DNA from 4 places in the Streptomyces sp. NPDC088157 genome. Region 1 is predicted to be linked to each of the others. Evidence: riboswitches for the same ligand, from Rfam matches in the RefSeq annotation. Region 1 holds a riboswitch; each other region holds the start of a gene.

Region 1 (4,205 bases):
CAACGGCGCCAGCGCGGACCGCGCTTCCTTCGCGTACCGCACGGTGTCCCGGCGGGCCTGCTCCAGCGCCGGGTGGGCCCGGAGCGCCTCCAGCGCCTCGGTGTGCCGGGCGTCGTCGCTCAGGTCGGAGTCCAGCAGCTCGCACAGTGCGATGTCCTCGGGCAGCGACAGCCGCGCCGCCCGCTCCCGCAGCCGCAGCACGGGCAGCGTGGGAACGCCCTCGCGCAGGTCCGTCCCCGGCGTCTTGCCCGACTCGTGCGAGTCGGACGCGATGTCCAGGACGTCGTCCGCCAGCTGGAAGGCGACGCCGAGCCGCTCCCCGTACTGCGTCAGCACGTCGACGACCGTCTCGTCGGCGCCCGACATCATCGCCCCGAACCGGCAGGCCACGGCCACCAGCGAGCCCGTCTTGCCGCCGAGCACGTCGAGGTAGTGATCGACCGGGTCCCGTCCGTCCGTGGGGCCCGCCGTCTCCAGGATCTGGCCGGTGACCAGCCGCTCGAACGCCTCCGCCTGCACCCGCACGGCCTCCGGCCCGAGGTCGGCCAGGATGTGGGAGGCCCGCGCGAAGAGGAAGTCACCCGTGAGGACGGCGACGGAGTTCCCCCAGCGGCTGTTCGCGCTGGACACCCCGCGCCGCACGGCGGCCTCGTCCATCACGTCGTCGTGGTACAGCGTGGCCAGGTGGGTCAGCTCCACCACCACGGCCGACGGCACGATACCCGGCGCGTAGGGGTCACCGAACTGCGACGCGAGCACGACGAGCAGCGGCCGGAACCGCTTCCCGCCCGCTCGTACGAGGTGCTGGGCGGCCTCCGTGATGAACGGGACCTCACTCTTGGTGGCCTCGAGCAAGCCTTCCTCGACAGCCGCCAATCCGGCCTGGACATCGGCTTCCAGAGCCTGGTCCCGCACGCTCAGCCCGAACGGCCCGACGACGGTCACGAGGGGTCTCCTGTCTGCTGGTGTCTACTGGCGATTACGCGGTTTGTCGATAGGTCTCTGCCATCACTCAAGTCAGCGTATCCGGTCACGTTTCGATCACCGATAGCCCCCACGTCCCCCAGGCTCGAATGGGCTCGCCCGGGAGGGGCCGCGCAGGCCAGGCGGTATCGGATCACGCCCGATATGTTTTTGATCAGCTCAGATGAGCGGACATAAACAAAATTGCCGGGAAACGGTGAATCATGCCTCGCGCCGAGGTTGCCACCGGGCCGGCGAGCTCGCCCAGCCCCTCTCCGCGTGACGACGATCACGCGTCCCGTTCAGGCCTCCCCCGCCCGGAGCCGCCACTGCGGACCCACTCCCGCCATCAGCAAGCGCACGCGACCCACCGGCAGTGCTTTAACGATGAGTTGGGCCTAATGCCCGTTTCGCCGTGCTTGTGAACGCTGGTGAGTTGGCTCACTCCCCGCGGCGATCCGACACGAGTTCACTCTTCACCGATTCTCCGCACTCCTTAAGCAAGTTGAAGCTTTGCACCCACAAAGGATCAAGCGCCCCATAGGTCACAGACCAAGGTCAATAGGGGTGATCTGTGAATCCGCTACTTGTTTCGGACATGTGCTCTCGCATACGTTCCGGGCCTGTCGGGCGGAACGCCGAATCCTGCCGCCGCCCGAACCACCCATCGACAACGCTCGGCAGGAGCGGGGGAACCAGGTAGGTCGCCACACCGGATGTTCCGAATGTCTTGGATGTCTTTGATATTCAAGATGTTCCGGACAGACCGGTACGGCTTGGGGTGAAGTCGCGGCCGTCAGGACGCGACCGGGCAGCTCCCGCCCGAACCCGACAGCTCACCTCGCAGGCGCCGGAGAGGAAATTCGTCATGCCCGCTGCCGCTCAGCCGCGCCGCAACCGTCTCGTCCGCACGCTCACCGTCGCCGTCACCGGCGCGGCCGTGCTCGCCCTCCCGATCATCGGCGCGACCAGCGCCTCCGCGGCCACGCCGACCGTCTCCACCGCCTCCAGCCTCGGCTACGCCAACAACCTCGACGGCTGGATCCGGGCCTCCCTGCAGGTCATGGGGCAGCACGGCATCCCGGGGACGTACAACGGCATCTACCGCAACGTCATCCGCGAGTCCTCGGGCAACCCCAACGCCATCAACCTCTGGGACTCCAACGCGGCCGCGGGCATCCCGTCCAAGGGCCTGCTCCAGGTCATCGACCCGACCTTCCGCGCCTACCACGTCGAGGGCACGTCGTGGGACTCCTACGACCCGGTCGCCAACATCACCGCCGCCTGCAACTACGCGGCCGCGCGGTACGGCTCGATCGACAACGTGTTCGGCGCGTACTGACCGTTCCGTTCAGGGAAACAGTCGTTCGAGGACGACGGCCACGCCGTCGTCCTCGTTCGACGTCGTCACCTCGTCGGCCATCGACTTGAGTTCCGGATGGGCGTTGGCCATGGCGACACCACGAGCCGCCCAGTCGAACATCGGGATGTCGTTGGGCATGTCCCCGAAGGCGATGGTGTCCTCCGGCCGCAGCCCCAGGCGTTCGGCGGCCAGGGCCAGACCCGTCGCCTTGGTGATCCCGCAGGGCTGAAGCTCGACCGTGCCCGGACCCGACATGGTGACGGTGGCCAGCGAGCCGACCACCGAACGGGCCGTCGCCGCCAACTCGTCGTCCGACAGGGTGGGATGGCGCAGCAGCACCTTGCTGACCGGTTCGCACCACAGGTCGTCGCGCCGGCCGACGCGCAGGGCGGGCAGCGTCGGGTGCGGCATGCGGTAGCCCGGCTCGATGAGCGTCAGCCCGTCGACACCGTCCTGGTCGACGGCCGCGTACAGCTGCCCGACCTCCGCCTCGATCTTGCCGAGCGCTGTCTCGGCCAGCTCCCGGTCCAGGGTGACCGACCACAGCAGACGGTCCGCGCCGGCGTCGTACAACTGCGCGCCCTGCCCGCACACCGCGAGCCCCCTCCTGTGCAGCCGTTCGAGCAGCGGGCGCACCCGGGGCGCGGGCCGTCCCGTCACCACCAGGTGGCGTGCGCCGGCGGCCGCCACCCGCGCGAGTGCGTCGAGCGACCGGTCCGAGAAGGTGTCGTCGCCGCGAAGCAGCGTTCCGTCCAGGTCGGTGGCGATGAGGGAGTACGCGGTGCGCGCGGCATATGCGGTAGGTGCGGCCATGATCAGAGAATACGGATCCCACGCCCCTCGGGTTCGACGCGAACCGGACGGCGGTCATGTCCTGTCCTGTTCTGCCAACTCCCCTTGTACCGCTGGCTTTGAACGACTGACTGCCGACTGACTCCCGATTGCCCGCCGACTGCCCGCCGACTGCCCGCCGACTGACTACGGGTCGGCCGCGGCCCGGGTGCGGACCGGCTGCGGACCAGTTGCGGACCGGCTGCGGCTCGCCTCTGCGGAGATGCTTTCTGGCACATCGCCGGGTAGCGGACGGTTAAAGGCCTCTGCACCGATTGGCAACAACATGCGACGCTACCTACCGCGACGAGCAGGTGGAGCGGTACCGTCCAGGTGTCCAGGGGGGACTTGATCGGGGGGTCAGGTTGAGCAGTGGGCGCATTCGTGTGCTGAGGCCACAGGACCTCGGCGAGGGGGAGAGGGAGCGATGGCGCGCGTTGCGTGCCGCGTCGACGCTTCCGCGAAACCCCTTCATGGAACCGGAGTTCACCGACGCCGCGGGCCTGGTAAGGCCGCACGCGCGCGTGGCGGTGGTGTACGAGGGGCGTGAGCCGGTCGGCTTCCTGCCCCACGAGCGGGGCCGGCTCGGCCAGGGCCAGGCCCTCGCGTACGGCGTCTCGGACGCGCAGGGTGCGGTGCTTGCCCCGGGTCTCGGGCTGAACGCCGCCGAACTGATGCGGGCGTGCTCCCTGTCGAGCTTCGCCTTCGACAACCTGGAGGCGGAGCAGGGGCTGTTCACCCCGCACGCGGCCGAGGAGTACGCCTCTTATGTCATCGACGTGGAAAAGGGTTACGAGACCTACGAGTCCGTACTGCGCTCCCAGTCACCGAAGTTCCTGAAGACGACTCTGGCCAAGGAGCGCAGGCTCGGCCGTCAGGTCGGGGAACTGCGGTTCGTGTTCGACGAACGCGATCCGGCCGCGTTGCGCACGCTCATGGCGTGGAAGTCCGCGCAGTACCGAAGGACCGGCCGCCGCGACCGGTTCGCGCAGGAGTGGATCACCCGGCTCGTGTACGCGCTCGCCGAGACGCGTGCGCACGAGTGTTC
Region 2 (4,205 bases), on a different contig from region 1:
CCCGCGCGCGCTCGCCGTCACCGCGCGCCACCGCGTCCACGATCGCGCCGTGCTCCGCCCAGGACTCCACGGGGTTCGCCGGAGCCTCCACCGCGTACATCCACGCGATCTTGTGGCGCAGCTGGGTGAGCATCGACGTCAGGGCATGGCTTCCGGAGGACTGGGCGAGCGTCTCGTGGAACCAGCCCCCCAGGGAGCGCAGATCCTCGCTGTTACCCCTCCTGGCCCGCTCCTGCCCCAGCCGGACGAGTCCGCGCAGCACCTTGAGATGGGCCTCGGTGCGCCGCTGGGCGGCCCGGGAGGCGCCGAGCGGCTCCAGCAGCATGCGCATCTCCAGCAGGTCCGCGGCCTCCTGCTCGGTCGGTTCCGCGACGCACGCGCCCGCGTGCCGCCGCGTGACGACGAAGCCCTCGGCCTCCAGCGTGCGCAGCGCCTCCCGGACCGGGACGCGGGAAACGCCGTAGCGGCGGGCGAGGAGTTCCTCAGTGAGGCGGCTGCCGCGCTCGTAGACACCCGCGACGATGTCGTCCCGAATGGCCGTGCACACCGAGTGCGCCGGAATACGCATGACGGACCTCCGCCTTAATCCCCGTGAAACGTCGACGATTGACGTGTGTTCCGTGACTCTATTGCAATGAGCGGGAATTTCCGACGGCGGACCGGAATCCGGGGATATTTTTTGGACAGCGGGCCCTCGAAAACGACGAAAGCCCCGGCCGGGAGGGGCCGGGGCAAGACGATCTGTCGCCGTGGGTCGTCAGACGTTCACGCCGTGCTTGCGAAGGTAGGCGACCGGGTCGATGTCCGAGCCGTACTCCGCGGTGGTACGCGCCTCGAAGTGCAGATGAGGGCCGGTGACGTTGCCGGTGGCGCCGGACAGGCCGATCCGCTGGCCCGGGATGACCTGCTGCCCCACCGACACCGCGAGGGACGACAGGTGACCGTACTGGGTGTACGTCCCGTCGTTCATCTTGATGACGATCTCGTTGCCGTAGGACCCGCCCCAGCCGGCCTCGACCACGGTGCCGGAGCCCACCGCGTGCACGGAGGTACCGCTCGCGGCGTGGAAGTCGATGCCGGTGTGGCTGCCGGAGGACCACAGCGAACTGCTGGCCTGGTAGCCGGTGGAGACGTAGGAACCGGTGATCGGCGACACGAAGGTGTTGAGGAGCTTGCGCTCGGCGTCGCGGGCGGCACGTACGCGTGCCTCGCGCTCCTCCACGGCCTTCTTGGCGGCGGCCTGGCGGGAGGCCTCCTCGAAGGCCGCCTGCTTCTGCACGGCGACCTGGTCGTCGATCTGCTCGACGACGGACTCGCCGGCGGTGACGACGGGGATCAGCCCGGTCTGCTCGGGGGTGGGCTCGGCGGCGAAGGCCGGGGTGGAGGCGACGGTGGCCATGACACCGGTGGTGGTGAGCGCCGCGAGGCCCGCCGCGCGGACGCCGCTGCGCTGCATCCGGCTGGGCCGACGGTGCTTCCCGGTGGCGCAGGTGAACGCCATGAAGTTGGGGGTGTCCTTTCCTTCCTTCTCGCCTACCGGGTTAGCTGACGGGTTCGGAGCAGGAAGGTCTCCTACGGACCCCCTCGCGCTTGGCGCGCGGGCGTCCGATTCACCCCAGGGACTTCACAGTTGGGTCCCCGGCTCCCCTGGCTCGCGCCGTACGGGGACTCGGCGATGACTGTCCGGTGCCGCGGCTGCGGCGCACTGCCTGACGAACAGCCCGCATGACGCTAAGCGGCGCGGGTTTCAATCCTCAAACGGATCCCGGTTTTTGTAGCGCATCCCACAGGGCAGACAGGCAACCTCCGTCTCAATTCGGACATGCGGAGGCCCTGGTGACACTTTCGTCGACCAGGGCCCCTGCACGCGCGCGTCGTTGCCGGGAACTACTCCGCGGACACGACCTTCACCTCGCCGATACCGAGGGCCTCCACCGGTTCCTTGATCTGGGCCGCGTCTCCGACGAGGACGGTCACCAGCCGGTCCACCGGGAAGGCGTTCACGGCCGCCGCGGTGGCCTCCACCGTGCCGGTCGCGGCGAGCTGCTGGTACAGCGTGGCCTGGAAGTCGTCGGGCAGGTGCTGCTCGACCTGGTCGGCCAGCGTGCCGGCGACGGCCGCGGCCGTCTCGAACTTCAGCGGCGCCACGCCGACCAGGTTCTGCACGGCGACGTCACGCTCGGCGTCGGTCAGCCCCTCGGCGGCGAGGGTGCGCAGGACCTTCCACAGGTCGTCCAGAGCGGGACCGGTGTTCGGGGTGTCCACGGAGCCGCTGATGGCGAGCATCGCGGCGCCCGAACCGTCCGGAGCCGACCGCAGGACCTGCCCGAACGCGCGGACACCGTAGGTGTAGCCCTTCTCCTCGCGCAGGACGCGGTCCAGCCGGGAGGTGAGGGTGCCGCCGAGGCAGTACGTGCCGAGCACCTGCGCGGGCCACACACGGTCGTGCCGGTCGGCGCCGATCCGGCCGATCAGCAACTGCGTCTGGACGGCGCCGGGACGGTCCACGATGACGACCCGGCCGGTGTCGTCGGCCGTCACCGGCGGCACGGGCCGCGGCTGGCCCGAGGAGCCCGTCCAGGCGCCCAGGGTGTCGCCGAGGAGCGCGTCCAGGTCGACGCCGGTGAGGTCGCCGACGATCACGGCGGTGGCCGTGGCGGGGCGGACGTGCTTGTCGTAGAAGGCGCGTACGGCGGCGGAGTCGATCTTCTCGACCGTCTCCGCGGTGCCCTGACGCGGGCGCGACATGCGCGAGGTGGCCGGGAACAGCTCCTTGGAGAGCTCCTTGGCGGCGCGCCGGGACGGGTTGGCCAGCTCGTGCGGGATCTCGTCCAGGCGGTTGCGGACGAGGCGCTCGACCTCGCTGTCGGCGAACGCGGGCGCCCTGAGGGCGTCGGCGAGCAGGCCGAGGCCCTTGGGCAGGCGCGAGGCCGGCACCTCGAGGCTCAGCCGGACGCCGGGGTGATCGGCATGCGCGTCCAGGGTGGCGCCGCAGCGCTCCAGTTCGGCGGCGAACTCCTCGGCGGAGTGCTTGTCGGTGCCCTCCGAGAAGGCGCGCGCCATGATCGTGGCGACGCCGTCGAGGCCTGCCGGTTCGGCGTCCAGGGGCGCGTCGAGGAGGATCTCGACGGCGACGACCTGCTGGCCGGGACGGTGGCAGTGCAGCACGGTCAGGCCGTTGGCCGGCGCGGTGCGCTCGGGCGCCGGGAACGCCCACGGCCTGGCCTCGCCCGCCCGGGGCTGGGGGTGGAAGTCCATCGTGGCGAGCTCGGTCACCGGGCCGCCTCCTCGTTCTCGTCCTGGTCGGCGGGGGCTTCGGCCGCGGTCGGCTCGTAGACGAGCACCGCGCGGTTGTCGGGGCGCAGGCGGGCCTTGGCGATCTCCTGCACCTCCTCGGGCGTCACGTCCAGCACACGCTGGACGGCGTTGAGAGCGAGCTGCGGGTCGCCGAACAGGACGGCGAACCGGCACAGTTCATCGGCGCGGCCGGCGACCGTGCCGAGCCGGTCGAGCCACTCGCGCTCCAACTGCGCCTGGGCCCGCTCCATTTCCTCGGCCGTCGGCCCCTCCTCGGCGAACCGGGCGAGCTCCTCGTCGATGGCGGCCTCGATGACGGGCACCTCGACGTCGCCGGACGTCTTCACGTCCAGCCACCCCAGGGAGGGCGCCCCGGCGAGCCGCAGCAGGCCGAAGCCGGCCGCGACGGCCGTACGGTCGCGGCGCACGAGCCGGTTGTAGAGGCGGGAGGACTCGCCGCCTCCGAGGACGGTGAGCGCAAGGTCGACGGCGTCGCACGCACGCGTGCCGTCCTGGGGCAGGCGGTAGGCGGCCATCAGCGCACGGGCCGGCACCTCCTCCTCCACGACCTCGCGCAGCTGCTCCCCGATGACGTCGGGCAGGCCGCCGTCACGGGGCGCGGGCTTGCCGTCGTGGCCGGGGATGGAGCCGAAGTACTTCTCGACCCAGGCGAGGGTCTGCTCGGGGTCGATGTCGCCGACCACGGAGAGCACCGCGTTGTTGGGCGCGTAGTACGTGCGGAAGAACGCGCGCGCGTCCTCCAGTGTCGCCGCGTCCAGGTCCGCCATCGAACCGATCGGCGTGTGGTGGTACGGGTGGCCGTCCGGGTAGGCGAGGGCGGTCAGCTTCTCGAACGCCGTGCCGTAGGGGACGTTGTCGTAGCGCTGGCGGCGCTCGTTCTTGACGAC
Region 3 (4,205 bases), on a different contig from region 1:
AGCGCGCGCACATCATCCCGGACGCCGAGCAGGACCGGCCGGTGCTGTTCAACTCCTGGGAGGCCACCTACTTCGACATCTCCCAGGAGCAGCAGGGCGCGCTCGCCCGACGGGCGGCCGCGATCGGCGTGGAGCTCTTCGTCGTCGACGACGGCTGGTTCGGGGCGCGCACCGGCGACCATGCCGGGCTCGGAGACTGGCGGCCCAACCCCGACCGCTTCCCGAACGGGCTGAAGCCCCTCGCCGACCAGGTGCACGCCCTCGGTATGCAGTTCGGCATCTGGGTCGAGCCGGAGATGGTCAACCCGGACAGTGAGCTGTACCGGGACCACCCCGACTGGGTGCAGTTCCAATCAGGACGAAAGCGGACGGAGTTCCGCAATCAACTTGTACTGAACCTCGCGCGGGAGGACGTCCAGGAGTATCTCTGGGAGCAGCTTCACGGGCTCCTCTCCAGTGCGCCCGTCGACTATGTGAAGTGGGACTTCAACCGCTGCTTCACCGACGCCGGCTGGCCGGACGACCCCTACCCGCAGCGCCTCTGGGTCGACCATGTGCGCGCCCTGTACGCCCTCCTCGACCGGCTGCGCGAGGCGCACCCAGGGGTCGCCTTCGAGTCCTGCTCGGGCGGTGGCGGCCGCATCGACCTGGGGATCATGAGCCGCACCGACCAGGTGTGGACCTCCGACAACACCGACCCGCTCGACCGGCTCGACATCCAGCACGGCTTCAGTCAGATCCACCCCGCCCGGGTCATGGCGGCCTGGGTCACCGACAGTCCCAACACGCAGCTCAACGGCCGGGTCAGCTCGCTGCGCTTCCGGTTCGTCAGTGCCATGGCCGGGGTGCTCGGCGTCGGCGGGGACCTCTCCGAGTGGAGCGAGGAGGAGCTCGCCGAGGCGCGCCGGTGGGTGGACCTCTACAAGGAGATCCGGCCCGTCGTGCAGCACGGAGACCTCCACCGGCTGCGGCCCCCGGCGGGCGGCCTGAGCGCCGTCCAGTACGTGCGCGGCGACGAGACCGTCGTCCTCGCCTGGCTCCAGGCGCAGCGGTTCGGTGAACCCGTTCCGGCGCTCAGACTGCGGGGGCTCGACCCGACAGCATCGTACGAATGCCGTGAAACGGGCGAAGTTCACCGGGGTGCGGTGCTGCGGCACCACGGGCTCCATGTCGGGCTGCGGGGCGACCTCGATGCGACGGTTATCCGGCTGCGTCGCATCTGAGGCATCTGCCCGAATTGGCTCCTTCGTTCCAACTCGCTCCGGAATAAAGGAACCTGGAGAGCTGTCACGTGAGCAGCGTCATATTCGTGACCGTACGTCGTCCGTCATGTTCACGTAATTCGCACGCTTTTCAAGGGTGATTGGTGGTATTCGGCCCGTCCGATTCACGGAGTGTGATCGGTGATTCTCACAGGGGATCAAGAGAAAGGCGTCAACAGCGCAACCTCTGCTTGTCCCTGTGCGTCCGGGTCGCTTACGTTCCACACCAATCCGGACGGACGCCGAATCCTGCCACCGCCCGGATCCCGCACACTCACCCGTACATGGCAGGAGCGGGGGACCCACAGGTAGAACCGCCTGTTCCGGTCTCCGGAACAGGCTTTGGGGTAAAGCCGCGCCTCGGCGCGGCCGGGCATCTCCAGTCCGCACCCGACAGCTCACCTCGCAGGCGCCGGAGAGGAATTCGCCATGCCCGCGAAGGGTAAGCACCGCCGTCCGAAGACTCAGCGCTTCACTCGCTCCATCGCCGTCGCCGGAACCGGCGGCGCCGCGCTCGCCCTTCCGCTCATAGGCGCCGCCGGCGCCCATGCGGCCCCGGCCCAGTCCGTCGTGCAGTCGGCTTCCCAGTCCGTCCCGGAGAAGGCCGTGCAGTCCGTTCCGGTGGCGCAGAAGACGGCCACCGCCACGAGCGCCAAGAGCTACACGGTGCGGTCCGGCGACTATCTCTCGAAGATCGCCGCCGAGCAGAACGTCAGCGGTGGCTGGCAGAAGCTGTACCAGGACAACCGTCAGGCCGTCGGCAGCGACCCGTCGCTGATCCACCCCGGGCTGAAGCTCTCGATCGGCAAGAAGGCCGCGACCGGCGGCACCGGATCGTCGTCCGGTTCGGCCTCGAAGTCGTCGTCCTCCTCGTCGAAGACGTCCGGAAGCAAGGCCTCTTCGTCCTCTTCCTCCTCGTCGTCCGGTTCGGCCTCGAAGGCGGTCACCCAGGCCGCCGAGAGCGGCACCGGGAACTCCAGCGGCTACGTCCTGCCGGTGGCGGGCGCCACCGTCGGCACCGCGTACCACACGGCCGGCAGCATGTGGTCCAGCGGCTACCACACGGGCACCGACTTCGTCGTCCCGACCGGCACGTCCCTCAAGGCCGTGGGCGCGGGCACCGTCGTCTCCGCGGGCTGGGGCGGCGCGTACGGCAACCAGGTCGTCATCAGGCTCGCCGACGGCTACTACGCCCAGTACGCCCACCTGTCCCAGCTCTCCGTCTCGGCGGGCCAGAGCGTGGCCGCGGGTCAGCAGCTCGGCCTCTCCGGTGCGACCGGCAACGTGACCGGCCCTCACCTGCACTTCGAGATCCGCACCACGCCGGACTACGGCTCCGACGTGGACCCGATCGCCTACCTGCGTTCGCACGGAGTCTCCGTCGGCTGACCGACCCCCCCTCGGACGACTCCCCGCCTGACACGCGGCCGAAGGCCGGACCCCGATCCCCGGGTCCGGCCTTCGGCATGTCTCATGTCCGGGCGGGCGGGCGGACGGGTGGCCGGGTGGACGGGTGGATGGGTGGGCGGGGGGATGGCGCCGGCCGGTTGCCGGCCGGTGGAAGGCTGAAGGTCGAAGTTCGGCTTTGCTCGTTCATGATCGTTTTATTGCGTTCTTGTGGCAGCCCCTTCTGTCCCATCGACACACGGGGCAGAGTCGGGACACAGTGATCTCCGTCAGCGAGCAAGCGCTTTCTATCGCTCTTCGGAGGTCCCGTGTCCGGCGTCGACCGACGCACCGTCATCAGTCGTCCGGCCCGGCGGGCGCTGAGCGCGGTGGTGTTCCTGGGGCTCGTCGCCGGTGCCACCGCGCCCGCCGCCGCGTCCGCCGGCGCGGGCACCGTGCGCCCCGACGACCGGCGCATCGCCTACGAGGGGCACTGGAGCCGTACGGCCGAGGCCGCCGTCACCGTCAACTCCGGTTCCCGGCTGTGGTTCCGGTTCGCGGGGAGCGCCGTCCACGCCCTGTTCGACGTCTCCTCGGTCACCGTGCCCGCGCAGATCTACGTGTCCGTCGACGGCGGCCCGAAGCAGTCGTACGCCGTCGACCGCGCCGACCTCGCGATCACGGCGTCCGGGCGGGGACCGCACACGGCCGAGCTGTCCGTGAAGGACGTCTCCTCACGGGTGAACCGGTGGACCCCGCCGCTGGAGACGGGTGTCACGCTCACCGGGATCCGGGGTCGCTTGCTGAGCCAACGCGCCTCGAAGAAGCAGGAGTTGGTGTTCTACGGCGACTCCGTCACCCAGGGCGTCCTGGCCCTGTGCGAGGTCAACACCTCCGACTGCGCCGACGGTACGGCCGCCTACCCCACCCTCGTCGCCGACGCCCTGCACGCCTCGCTCACCCAGGTCGGTTTCGGCCGTCAGGGGGTGATCCGGACCGGCAACGGGGGAGTGCCGGCCGCCGGTGACGCGTACGGCTGGAACCACGCGGGCGCACCGGCGCGTTCCGACCGCACCGCCGACGTGATCGTCGTCAACCAGGGCACCAACGACACGGCCTACGGCTCGGCCGAGTTCCGCACCGCCTACCGGGCCTACCTCGAACGCCTGCGGTCGGCCGCACCGCATGCCCGCGTCCTCGCGCTGCGCCCCCTCGACGGGTCGCACTCCGCCGACATAGCCGCCGTCGTCGGAGAACTCGGCGATCAGCACACGGAGTTCGTCGACACGACCGGCTGGCTCTCGGCGGCGGACGGGGACTTCCAGGACAGCGTCCACCCGAGCGCCCAGGGTCACCGCAAGGTGGCCGACCGACTCATCAGCCTTCTGAGCAAGGAGCATCAGTGCACACCAACCGCCGCCGAAGAACCGTCGCCGTCGTCGCCGCCGCCCTGCTCGCCGGCCTCTGCTCCGCGCCCGCCGGCCACGCCACCGACACCCCGCGCCGCATAGTCGAGAACCTGGACCGAGGCCTGGTCGCCGTACCCTCGGGCGAAGG
Region 4 (4,205 bases), on a different contig from region 1:
GGCGCACGCCAAGGGCAAGACCGGCATCCCCGGCGAGCGCAAGGCCGAGCTGATGACGCATCTGCTCAACATCGACCCGCCGGACCACACCCGACTGCGACGGCTCGTCAGCAAGGCCTTCACGCCCCGCCGGGTCGCCGAGTTCTCGTCCCGGGTCCAGGAACTGACGGACGACCTCATCGACCGGTTCGCCGAGGAGGGCGAGGCCGACCTCATTCACGACTTCGCCTTTCCGCTCCCCATCTACGCGATCTGCGACCTGCTGGGCGTCCCCCGCGAGGACCAGGACGACTTCCGCGACTGGGCCGGGATGATGATCCGGCACGGCGGGGGCCCCAGGGGCGGAGTCGCGCGGTCGGTGAAGAAGATGCGCGGATATCTGCTGGAGCTCATCCACCGCAAGCGCGAGGAGCTCCCGGCCGAGCCGGTTCCCGGCGAGGACCTCATCTCCGGCCTGATCCGCGCCTCCGACCACGGCGAGCACCTCACCGAGAACGAGGCCGCCGCCATGGCCTTCATCCTGCTGTTCGCCGGCTTCGAGACCACCGTCAATCTCATCGGCAACGGCACGTACGCCCTCCTCACCCACCCCGAGCAGCGTGAACGCCTCCAGCGGTCGCTCACCGAGGACGGCGGCGACCGCACCCTCCTGGAGACCGGAGTCGAGGAACTCCTGCGCTACGACGGCCCCGTGGAGCTCGCCACGTGGCGGTTCGCCACCGAGCCGCTCAGCATCGGCGGACAGGACATCGCGCCCGGCGACCCGGTCCTCGTCGTCCTGGCGGCCGCCGACCGTGACCCGGCCCGCTTCCCGGACCCCGACACCCTCGACCTCTCCCGCCGCGACAACCAGCACCTCGGCTACGGCCACGGTATCCACTACTGCCTGGGAGCCCCGTTGGCCCGGCTGGAGGGCCAGACCGCGCTGGCCACTCTCCTCACCCGTCTGCCCGACCTCCGACTGGCCGTGGATCCGGCCGAGTTGAGATGGCGCGGCGGGCTCATCATGCGCGGGCTGCGGACGCTGCCGGTGGAGTTCACTCCGGTGCATTCCAGGTCATAACCGATGAGACTCTGACTGAATGTCAGCCGGAGTGTGACCGTTCGGCGGAGTAAAGGTGACCAGCCCTCAACTCTGTGATCTTCACGTGATCTGCGCGGCATTAACTTGTGACAAGTGATCGTCTGCCTATACGTTCTCTCGTCAGCGCGACGCATCGGTCCAACCCGCCGCGCCGGTCAGTGCTGTCCAGAGAAAGGCCCCTCGCATGCTCTCCGGGAACGGTCGTCACCGTCGCCCCCGCCAGGCCCCGGCCCTCCTTGTCGCGGCCGGAGTGACGGGTTCCGCCATCGCCATCCCGCTGCTCGCCGCCTCCGGCGCGAGCGCCGCCGACGGCACGGTGTGGGACAAGGTGGCGCAGTGCGAGACCGGCGGCTCGTGGAGTGCCGACCAGGGTGACGGCGAGTACGGCGGTCTGAGCCTGTCCCAGAAGGACTGGGAGACGTACGGCGGCCTCGACTACGCGGCGAGCCCCGATCTGGCCAGCCGCAACCAGCAGATCGCCGTCGCGCAGAAGGTGCTCGCGGCCGAGGGGATCGGCGCGTGGGGTACCTGCGGGCTGACTTCCGGGCTCACCAAGGAGAACGGCGCGCTGAGCGTGGACACCGGCGTGGCGGGCGGCTCGTCCGACTCGTCCGACTCATCCGGGTCTTCCGGATTGTCCGACCTGTCCAGGGGGTTGTCCGGATCTTCGGGCTCCTCGGGCTCGTCGAGCGGCGATGGCACCTCGACCGGGTCGTCCGACTCATCCGACTCGTCCGCCGATTCCTCCAGTTCACCCTCGGCGTCCGCTTCATCCCCTTCGTCCTCTTCCTCCGCCGCCACCGATGACTCCGGGGCGTCCGGCGGTTCTGGCAAGCAGGGTGACGGGCAGGCGGGCGACGGTTCGGCCACCACATCCCCGAAAGTGGATGACTCGGACAATTCGGAGCAAGAGGCGGGCTCTTGGAGCCTCGTCGACACCAGCTCCCTGGGTTCCGGCCGCCATCGCGGTGCGACCGCCGACGAGGCCGCGCCCAAGAGCGCGACCGACACCGCCGTGGACGGCGCCACCGCCGCGTCCGCCGGTCGGCACGCCGCGGCCACCTACCTCGTCCAGCAGGGCGACTCCCTGGAGTCCATCGCCGACTCCCTTGGCCTCGACGGCGGATGGCGCGCCCTCTACGCCGAGAACAGGGACCTCATCGGTGCCGACCCGAGCAACATCACCCCCGGTCAGACCCTCGACACAGGGGTGGAATAGGGCGCAAAGCCCAAGAAAAACAGCGGGAGTTCACGTCACGCTTCGCACCGAATGTCCGCTTTGGTGAAAGTGTGGGATGAGTCTCAGAAGCCCTGATCGTCTTTGAAATTCCGTCGATCGCGTGTCTACGGTCGAGGCCGCTCGGCAACCCGAGCCCCGGCCGTCGCAACGCCGAATCCTGCCAGCGACAGCCCGGGAACAGTCGTCGCGTCAAGCGCCGCAGGCAGGAGCGGGGGACCCAAGGTAAGTGCCGCGCCGGGGTGGTCGACCGGAACGGCTTGGGGTGAAGCCACGCCCTCCCACGGAGCAGTTCTCCGGTGGGTGAGGAGTGGCCGGGCAACTCACACGGCCCGAACCCGACAGCTCACCTCGCAGGCGTCGGTGAGGGGATCCACCATGCTGTTTTCCGGTAAGGGCAAGCACCGCCGTCCCTCCAAGGCCACCCGCGTCGCCACGCTCGCCGGCGTCACCGGTGTCGCCATCGCCGCCCCGCTGATGGCGGCCGGCAACGCCTCCGCCGCCACCACCTCCGAGTGGGACGCCGTCGCCCAGTGCGAGTCCGGCGGGAACTGGTCCATCAACACCGGCAACGGCTACTACGGCGGCCTTCAGTTCTCGGCCTCGACCTGGGCCGCGTACGGCGGCACGCAGTACGCCGGGCAGGCCAACGAGGCCTCCAAGTCCCAGCAGATAGCCATCGGCGAGAAGGTCCTCGCGGGCCAGGGCAAGGGTGCCTGGCCGGTCTGCGGCACCGGCCTGTCCGGCGCGGCCTACAACGGCGGCGACGCCGGCTCCTCGAGCTCCGGTTCGTCCGACTCCTCCGGCTCCTCCGGCTCGTCGAACAGCGGCAGCACCAGCACCCGCTCGACCGAGGAGCAGGGCGCCTCCCGCTCGACCGACCGCCCGGCCGCCTCCAAGACGGTCACCACGCCGACCGGCAAGAAGGTCAAGAAGGGCGACGGCGAGTACAAGGTCGTCAAGGGCGACACCCTCAGCTCCATCGCCGAGAAGCACGAGGTCAAGGGTGGCTGGCAGAAGCTGTTCCAGCTGAACAAGGACATCGTCACGGACGCGGACCTGATCTACCCGGGCCAGCAGCTGCACCTGAAGTGACACCCGGCCCCCAGAGAAGCCACAGCGCCCTCATGTCCGAGGTCGGCACACTGAAGACCTCGTGAGGGTGACCCCCCGTCCCCACGGGCTCCCCGCTCCGGTACGTGTTCCCCCGTACGCACCGGAGCGGGGTTTCTCTTTGCCCCTTCGCCACTTTCCGTCGGTCTTTCTCGGCCACCCCCTTTGTTCCGGACGGAAACAATAGGTACCGTCTGTCTGTCCACGGGACGGTCGGTCGGCTGCCGACGGCCCCGGGGCGGTTAGGCTCTAGTCGCAAGGCTCGGCAAGGACTCGTCAAGATCCCCTGAGCCCCGCACAACCAGCGTCACATCCCAAGAAGGAGATGCTCGTGCCGTCCATCGACGTCGTCGTAGCCCGGGAAATCCTGGACTCCCGAGGCAACCCCACGGTCGAGGTCGAGGTCGGCCTCGACGACGGCAGCACGGGTCGTGCCGCCGTTCCGTCCGGCGCCTCCACCGGTGCCTTCGAGGCCATCGAGCTCCGCGACGGTGACCCCAACCGTTACCACGGCAAGGGTGTCGAGAAGGCCGTCCTCGCCGTCATCGAGCAGATCGGCCCGGAGCTCGTCGGCTACGACGCCACCGAGCAGCGCCTGATCGACCAGGCCATGTTCGACCTGGACGCCACCGACAACAAGGGCTCGCTCGGCGCCAACGCCATCCTCGGCGTCTCGCTCGCCGTCGCCCACGCCGCCTCCGAGGCCAGCGACCTGCCGCTGTTCCGCTACCTGGGCGGCCCGAACGCGCACCTGCTGCCCGTTCCGATGAT

What was found. A riboswitch is a leader RNA that binds a small molecule or an ion and turns the genes downstream of it on or off. The one in region 1 is predicted to bind cyclic di-AMP.
Region 2: it holds a riboswitch for cyclic di-AMP, as region 1 does, so the genes downstream of both, ACIPFH_RS26450 (M23 family metallopeptidase) here and ACIPFH_RS37965 (transglycosylase SLT domain-containing protein) in region 1, are expected to answer to the same signal.
Region 3: it holds a riboswitch for cyclic di-AMP, as region 1 does, so the genes downstream of both, ACIPFH_RS15815 (peptidoglycan DD-metalloendopeptidase family protein) here and ACIPFH_RS37965 (transglycosylase SLT domain-containing protein) in region 1, are expected to answer to the same signal.
Region 4: it holds a riboswitch for cyclic di-AMP, as region 1 does, so the genes downstream of both, ACIPFH_RS27405 (transglycosylase family protein) here and ACIPFH_RS37965 (transglycosylase SLT domain-containing protein) in region 1, are expected to answer to the same signal.

Annotation. Positions count from the first base shown of each region.
Region 1 covers NZ_JBIUSU010000012.1:154,817-159,021, reverse strand. The annotation lists gene ACIPFH_RS37970 (polyprenyl synthetase family protein) at 1-945, opposite strand, end outside; cyclic di-AMP (ydaO/yuaA leader) riboswitch at 1,590-1,828, shown strand; gene ACIPFH_RS37965 (transglycosylase SLT domain-containing protein) at 1,832-2,305, shown strand; gene ACIPFH_RS37960 (HAD family hydrolase) at 2,315-3,139, opposite strand; gene ACIPFH_RS37955 (GNAT family N-acetyltransferase) at 3,544-4,205, shown strand, end outside.
Region 2 covers NZ_JBIUSU010000006.1:560,718-564,922, forward strand. The annotation lists gene ACIPFH_RS26445 (GntR family transcriptional regulator) at 1-568, opposite strand, end outside; gene ACIPFH_RS26450 (M23 family metallopeptidase) at 758-1,501, opposite strand; cyclic di-AMP (ydaO/yuaA leader) riboswitch at 1,517-1,685, opposite strand; gene ACIPFH_RS26455 (M16 family metallopeptidase) at 1,888-3,276, opposite strand; gene ACIPFH_RS26460 (pitrilysin family protein) at 3,273-4,205, opposite strand, start outside.
Region 3 covers NZ_JBIUSU010000003.1:1,012,802-1,017,006, reverse strand. The annotation lists gene ACIPFH_RS15820 (alpha-galactosidase) at 1-1,223, shown strand, start outside; cyclic di-AMP (ydaO/yuaA leader) riboswitch at 1,493-1,687, shown strand; gene ACIPFH_RS15815 (peptidoglycan DD-metalloendopeptidase family protein) at 1,692-2,651, shown strand; gene ACIPFH_RS15810 (GDSL-type esterase/lipase family protein) at 2,978-4,159, shown strand; gene ACIPFH_RS15805 (hypothetical protein) at 4,051-4,205, shown strand, end outside.
Region 4 covers NZ_JBIUSU010000007.1:99,991-104,195, reverse strand. The annotation lists gene ACIPFH_RS27415 (cytochrome P450) at 1-1,063, shown strand, start outside; gene ACIPFH_RS27410 (transglycosylase family protein) at 1,269-2,303, shown strand; cyclic di-AMP (ydaO/yuaA leader) riboswitch at 2,509-2,696, shown strand; gene ACIPFH_RS27405 (transglycosylase family protein) at 2,700-3,416, shown strand; gene eno (phosphopyruvate hydratase) at 3,760-4,205, shown strand, end outside.